One region of the Streptomyces sp. NPDC050161 genome, then DNA from elsewhere that is predicted to be linked to it. Evidence: riboswitches for the same ligand, from Rfam matches in the RefSeq annotation. Region 1 holds a riboswitch; the other holds the start of a gene.
What was found. Region 1 has a riboswitch for S-adenosylmethionine ahead of thrC (threonine synthase). Riboswitches for the same ligand answer to the same signal wherever they lie in the genome.

Region 1 (3,398 bases):
CCCTGCTCGAAGCGCACGTCGTCGTCGTTGACGTACACGTTCACGAAGCGGCGCAGCTTGCCCGCGTCGTCCAGCACACGGGCCGCGATGCCCTGGTGGTTCTTCTCCAGGTCGCCGATCACCTCGGAGAGGGTCGCGCCCTCGGCCGCGACCTCGGCCTGGCCACCGGTGTACGTGCGGAGGATGGTGGGGATGCGGACCTTGACGCTCATGGGTTCTGCCTTCCAACGGCTACGGAATACGACTGCGGGTTCGGGGGCCGCCGGGCGAGCGGCGGCGGGCGGGACGGGTCAGCCGGCCAGACCGGCCGAGCGGAACGCGTCCAGGCTCGGGCGGATGGTGGCCGTGGGGCCCGTGGTCGGGGCGACGGCGTCAAGCGTCTTGAGGCCGTCACCGGTGTTCAGGACGACGGTGGTCAGGGACGGGTCGAGCAGCCCCTCGTCGATGAGCTTCTTGGTCACGCCGACGGTCACACCGCCCGCGGTCTCCGCGAAGATCCCTTCCGTCCGGGCCAGCAGCTTGATCGCGTCCACGACCTGCTCGTCGTTCACATCCTCCACCGCACCGCCGGTACGGCGCGCGATGTCCAGGACGTAGGGACCGTCGGCCGGGTTGCCGATCGCCAGCGACTTGGCGATGGTGTCCGGCTTCTGCGGGCGCACCACGTCGTGACCGGCCTTGAACGCCGTCGAGACCGGCGAGCAGCCCTCCGCCTGGGCGCCGAAGATCTTGTAGGGCCGGTCCTCGACGAGGCCGAGGGCGATCAGCTCCTTCAGACCCTTGTCGATCTTCGTCAGCTGCGAGCCCGACGCGATCGGAATGACGATCTGGTCCGGGAGCCGCCACCCCAGCTGCTCGCAGATCTCGTACGCGAGCGTCTTGGAGCCCTCGCCGTAGTACGGACGGAGGTTGACGTTGACGAAGCCCCAGCCCTCGCCGAGCGGATCGCCGATCAGCTCGCTGCAGAAGCGGTTGACGTCGTCGTAATTGCCCTCGATGCCGACCAGGTCGCCGCCGTAGACCGCGGCCATGACGACCTTGCCCGCCTCCAGGTCGTGCGGGATGAAGACGCAGGACTTGAAGCCGGCCCGGCGCGCCGCCGCGCCCACCGCGCCGGCGAGGTTGCCGGTCGACGAGCAGGACAGGGTGGTGAAGCCGAAGGCGCGGGCGGCTTCCACGGCGATGGCGACGACCCGGTCCTTGAAGGAGTGCGTCGGGTTGCCGGAGTCGTCCTTGACGTACAGGCCGCCGGTGACACCCAGCTCACGGGCGAGGTTGTCGGCCTTGACGAGCTTGGTGAAGCCGGGGTTGAGGTTCGGCTTCTCGGCCACGTCCTCGGGGACGGGCAGCAGCGGCGCATAGCGCCAGATGTTGTCGGGACCGGCCTCGATCCGCTTCCGCAGTCCCTCGGGGTCGCCACTCGGCAGGTCGTACGCCACTTCGAGCGGCCCGAAACAGGTCGCACAGGCGAAGATCGGGCCGAGGTCGAAACGCTCGCCGCATTCGCGGCAGGAGAGCGCGACGGCAGGACCCAGAGCGACGGAGGAAGCGTTTTCGGTGACTTCAGTAGCTTGCACAGCCATGGAGGGAGGCCCTTTCTCCTCATCTTCCTCGGGGCGCATCTCGCCACGAGACGGATTTGGCACCTTCCCTAGCCGGGAGCCTCACGCGCGCGGGACGTTCACGTCCTGGCGGCAAGACCGGCTGGAGGGTTGCCGGGGCTTCAACGGGCCGTATCCCTCTGCCCCTCTGGATGAGCGGTATGGCACTGGGCAAAATCCCAGGCGTTTGTGGTGCGGAGACCCCGGCATGCGACGGTCGTCCGCGTTGTTCAAGACTGTAACCGAAGGCCCTGACGGTTGAGATAGTCGTCCGAACCGCGAGATGGATCACATGCGCCGCTGATACGGCGCGCACCGAGGAGTCGAAGACGTGCTGGAAGAGGTGGAGCGCTGGCTTGAGCACCGCTCCTGGTCCGCTGCCGACCGCCCGCTCGGGCAGCTGCTCGACGCCAAGCGGCAGACCGGCAGGACGGTCAGCGTGGTGCTGCCCGCACTCGACGAGGAGGCCACGGTCGGCACCATCGCCGCGGCCATCCGCGCCGCGCTGATGACCCCCGATGTGCCTCTGGTTGACGAGTTGGTGGTGCTGGACTCCGGCTCCACCGACCGCACCGCCGAGGTCGCGGCGGCGGCCGGCGCGCGCGTCGTGCACCGTGACACCGTCCTGCCGCGGCTGCCCGCGCTCCCCGGCAAGGGCGAGGTGCTCTGGCGCTCGCTGCTGGCGACCCGCGGCGACATCGTCTGCTTCGTCGACGCCGACCTGCGCGCCTTCTCACCGGACTTCGTCTCCGGCATCGTCGGCCCGCTGCTGACCGATCCGGACATCCAGTTCGTGAAGGCGATGTACGACCGGCCGCTGGAGACCGGCGGCGCGCCCGGCTCAGGTGCCGGACAGGGCGGCCGGGTCACCGAACTGGTGGCGCGCCCCCTCCTCAACCTCCACTGGCCGCAACTGGCCGGCTTCGTGCAGCCCCTGGGCGGCGAGTACGCGGCCCGCCGCTCACTGCTGGAGCGCCTGCCGTTCCCGGTCGGCTACGGCGTAGAGCTGGGCCTCTTGGTCGACGCCCTGCACACCGTCGGCCTGGACGCGCTCGCCCAGGTGGACGTCGGCGTCCGCAAGCACCGCCACCAGGACGGCCAGGCACTCGGCCGGATGGCGGCTGCCATCTACCGCACGGCCCAACTCCGGCTGGCCCGCGGCCACTTGGTGCGGCCCCGGCTCACCCAGTTCGACCGCGGCGAATCCGGTTTCGTGCCCCGCACCACCGACGTGGACACCGAGGAACGGCCCCCGATGGCCGAAATACCGGAGTACGCGGAACGCCGGGCGGCCTGAAGGCGCGCGGGCGGCACCCCGTCCGTCTACTCTCGCCGCATGGTCTCCGAACGCAAGCCTGCCGAGGTGCTCGTCGCCTCCAATCGCGGTCCGGTCTCCTACACCCGGGCAGCCGACGGCACGCTGACCGCCAAGCGCGGCGGCGGCGGTCTCGTCTCGGGCCTGTCGGCCATCGGCCCCGACACCGACGCGGTCTGGGTGTGCGCCGCGCTCGGCGACGGCGACCGCGCGGCCGTCCGGCGCACCGGCGGCGACCTCGACCCGGACGACACCGGTGGACAGCGCGTCCGGATGCTGGACATCCCCGCGGAGGTGCACGCCGCCGCCTACAACGGCATCGCCAACTCCGTGCTGTGGTTCGTCCACCACATGCTCTACCAGACGCCCCTGGAACCCGCCTTCGATACGGACTTCCGTACGCAGTGGGCGGCCTACGAGGCGTACAACGCGGCCTTCGCCGACGCGCTCGCCGAGGCCGCCGCACCGGGCGCCGCGGTCCT
Region 2 (3,398 bases), on a different contig from region 1:
GCCCGGGTGACCAGCATCTTCCCGTTCCTCTTCTTCCTGCCGCTGCGCTTCCCCGCCTGGATCGTGCTGCTGTTCTGGTTCGTGCTCCAGTGGCTGGCGGCCCAGCGCGACCCCAGCGGCCCCGGCGTCGCCTACCTCGCCCATGTGGTGGGCTTCGCCCTCGGCTTCCTCTACGCGTGGGGCCGCTACCGGGGCGCTAGTGTGGTGGCCACCAGGGGGAACGCACCGGCGACCGAGGGAGAGAGCCAGCAGTGATCACGTCGATCGTGCTCATCAAGACCAGCGTGGACCAGATCCCGGAGATCGCCGAGAAGATCGCCGCGCTGGAAGGCGTCAGCGAGGTCTACTCCGTCACGGGCGCCCACGACCTCATCGCCATGGTCCGCGTCGCCGCCCACGACGACCTCGCCGACGTCATTCCCGGCCGGATCAGCAAGGTGCCGGGTGTCGCCTCCACGGAGACCCACATCGCCTTCCGTACGTACTCCCAGCACGACCTGGAGGCGGCGTTCGCGATCGGGCTCGACGCGTAGGCGCTGCGCTGGGCTGTTTCCCACGTTGCCGGCTTTCCCGCCGTGGGGGATTTCCGCCGTTGCGCCTGCGGCGGGCTGTTGGCGCTGCGCGGGGCTGTTCGGGTGCGGGGCCGGACCTCCGGACTTCGTCCTGCGGTCCGGCCCCTCCCGTATGTGTGTGGGGGAATGGGGGGGTGCGCGTCGTCGGTTGGGCGCGCCTCTGTCTCCTCAGCGGGTTGCGTCGGGGACGCAACGGCCTTCTTCCGTGCGGTAGTTCCAGCGGGCGCCGTCCGTCACCAGTTCCTTCACGGCCCGTACGAAGCGGTCGATGTGCTCGTCGGGGGTGCCGGCGCCGAAGCTGACCCGGATGGCGTTCAGTGAGCGCTCGCCGGGGGCCGCCTCGGGGGCGCCGCACTCGCCGGGCTCGTCCGGTTCGCCGCCCAGCAGGGTGCGCACCAGCGGGTGCGCGCAGAACAGGCCGTCGCGCACACCGATGCCGTACTCGGCCGACAGTGCGGCAGCGAAGTGCGAGCTGTTCCAGCCGTCGACGACGAACGAGAGGACGCCGACCCGGGGGGCGTCGTCGCCGAACAGCGACAGCACCCTGACCTCGGGCACCTCGGCCAGCCCCGCCGTGACCCGGGCGATCAGCTCCTGCTCGCGGGCGACCAGGGTGTCGAATCCGGCCTCGGTCAGTGCCTGGCAGGCCGAGGCGATCGCGTAGGCACCGATGACGTTCGGCGAACCGGCCTCGTGCCGGGCCGCGCTGGTGTGCCACTCGACGTCCACGCCGCCGTCCGTACGCCGCGCGACCTTGCGGCTGGCGCCGCCGCCCGCCAGGTACGGCTCGGCATCCCGCAGCCAGTCGGCGCGGCCGGCCAGCACGCCCGAGCCGAACGGCGCGTAGAGCTTGTGTCCGGAGAAGGCGATCCAGTCCACGTCGAGTTCGGCGATGTCGACGGGGTGGTGCGGGGCCAACTGCGCGGCGTCCAGGACGATCCGGGCGCCGTGTGCGTGCGCGGCGGCGGCCAACTCCCGCACCGGCCACAGCTCACCGGTCACGTTCGAGGCACCGGTCACGCAGACCAGGGCGGGGCCGTGGGGTTCGCGCTCGGCGAGGGCCGTCTCCAGTGTGTCGACGGCCTGCTGCGGGGTGCGCGGCGCGTTGAGGTACGTCACCTCGGCGCCGGGGCACTGCTCCCAGGGCAGCAGCGACGCGTGGTGCTCGGTCTCGAAGACGAACACCCGGGTGTGCGGCGGCAGTACGGCGGCCAGCAGGTTCAGCGAGTCGGTGGTGGACCGGGTGAAGACCACCTGGTCGTCGGGGCGGCACCCCAGGAAGTCCCCGATCGTGGTGCGGGCGTTCTCGAACAGGTCGGTGGAGAGCTGCGAGAGGTACCCGGCGCCGCGGTGCACGCTGCCGTAGTACGGCGCGTAGCCCGCCACGTCGTCCCAGACCCGCTGGAGCGCCGGGGCGCTCGCCGCGTAGTCCAGCGCGGCGTAGTCGACCTCGCCGCCGGTGACCAGCGGCACCAGGACATCTCGCCCCAGAACGGCCAGCGGGGCACAAACGGAACTGTCGGCGGCAACGGCGGAAACAGGCATGGCGAACTCCCGTGAGAGAAAGGCGAATTCACTGCGTGCGGGCGTACGACAGCGCGGCGACGCAGTGTGAAAGGAAAAAGCAGAAAGCGGAAAAGGGGCCTTCGGGCCCTATCGCATTCGCTGGTTCACGGAAGATCTCCCTCGAAGACCAGGATCCCTGGCGAGGGATCCGCGCTTGCCGCAGACCTCGCTGACTGCGGCCTGGTCATCACCCGGGGCACCCCGCCACGGACGGAGGGTTGCCGGACAGCGGGCCGGGGCCATATCGCTGTCACTCGTGACCTGGGCAGAATCATGCCACACGCTCCGTACGGCGCAAGCCCGGTCCAGTTTTTGAGATCAAACCGGGCCGGGCTCACATCCGCACGCCGCAACTGCGGCGCCGCGCTCAGGCGTTGCTGGCCGCCACCCAGCGCTCCAGGGCCCGCTTGGCCGCACCGGAGTCGATCGAATCGGCGGCCCTGCCGATCGCCGCCCCGATCTGCTCGGTCAGCGGCGCGTCGGTCAGCTCCAGCGCCACCAGCGCGGCGGCGGCGTTCAGCAGCACCGCCTCCCGCACCGGACCGCGCTCCCCGTCCAGCAGCCGCCGCGCCACGTCGGCGTTGTACGACGCGTCGGCGCCGCGCAGCGCCGCCACGGGCACCAGCGGGATACCGACGTCCCGCGGGTCGAAGGCCACCTCCCGCACCGCGCCGTTGCGGACGATCCACACCCGGGACGTCGCCGTCGTCGTCAGCTCGTCGAGCCCGTCGTCGCCGCGGAACACCAGGGCGGACGAGCCGCGCTCGGCCAGTACACCGGCCAGGATCGGCGCCATCCGGGCGTCCGCGACACCGGTCGCCTGCGCCCGCACCTTGGCGGGGTTGGTCAGCGGGCCCAGCACGTTGAACGTGGTCCTGATGCCCAACTCCCGCCGGGCGGGCGCCACGTGCCGCAGCGACGGGTGGAACTTCACCGCGAAGCAGAACGTGATGCCCGCTTCGTTCGCCACCTCGGCGACCCGCCGCGGCGACAGGTCGAGCGCGACACCCAGCTTCTCCAGCACGTCGGACGCGCCGCTCGCCGACGACGCCGCGCGGTTGCCGTGCTTGACGACCTTCACGCCGGTGCCGGCCACCACGATCGACGACATCGTGGAGATGTTGACGGTCTTGGCGCCGTCACCGCCGGTGCCGACGATGTCCACGCTCGGCCCCGGCACCTCGATCAGCCGCGCGTGGTCGTACATCGCGCGCACCAGCCCGGAGATCTCCGCGACGGTCTCCCCCTTGGCCCGCAGCG

Region 2: it holds a riboswitch for S-adenosylmethionine, as region 1 does, so the genes downstream of both, ACIBK8_RS14105 (aminotransferase class V-fold PLP-dependent enzyme) here and thrC (threonine synthase) in region 1, are expected to answer to the same signal.

The regions. Positions count from the first base shown of each region.
Region 1 is NZ_JBITJM010000022.1:78,757-82,154, forward strand. It holds gene ACIBK8_RS29105 (MoaD/ThiS family protein) at 1-212, opposite strand, end outside; gene thrC (threonine synthase) at 291-1,583, opposite strand; SAM riboswitch class I at 1,600-1,760, opposite strand; gene ACIBK8_RS29115 (glucosyl-3-phosphoglycerate synthase) at 1,933-2,898, shown strand; gene ACIBK8_RS29120 (trehalose-6-phosphate synthase) at 2,938-3,398, shown strand, end outside.
Region 2 is NZ_JBITJM010000006.1:384,034-387,431, forward strand. It holds gene ACIBK8_RS14095 (rhomboid family intramembrane serine protease) at 1-255, shown strand, start outside; gene ACIBK8_RS14100 (Lrp/AsnC family transcriptional regulator) at 252-533, shown strand; gene ACIBK8_RS14105 (aminotransferase class V-fold PLP-dependent enzyme) at 741-2,117, opposite strand; SAM riboswitch class IV at 2,284-2,400, opposite strand; gene trpD (anthranilate phosphoribosyltransferase) at 2,506-3,398, opposite strand, start outside.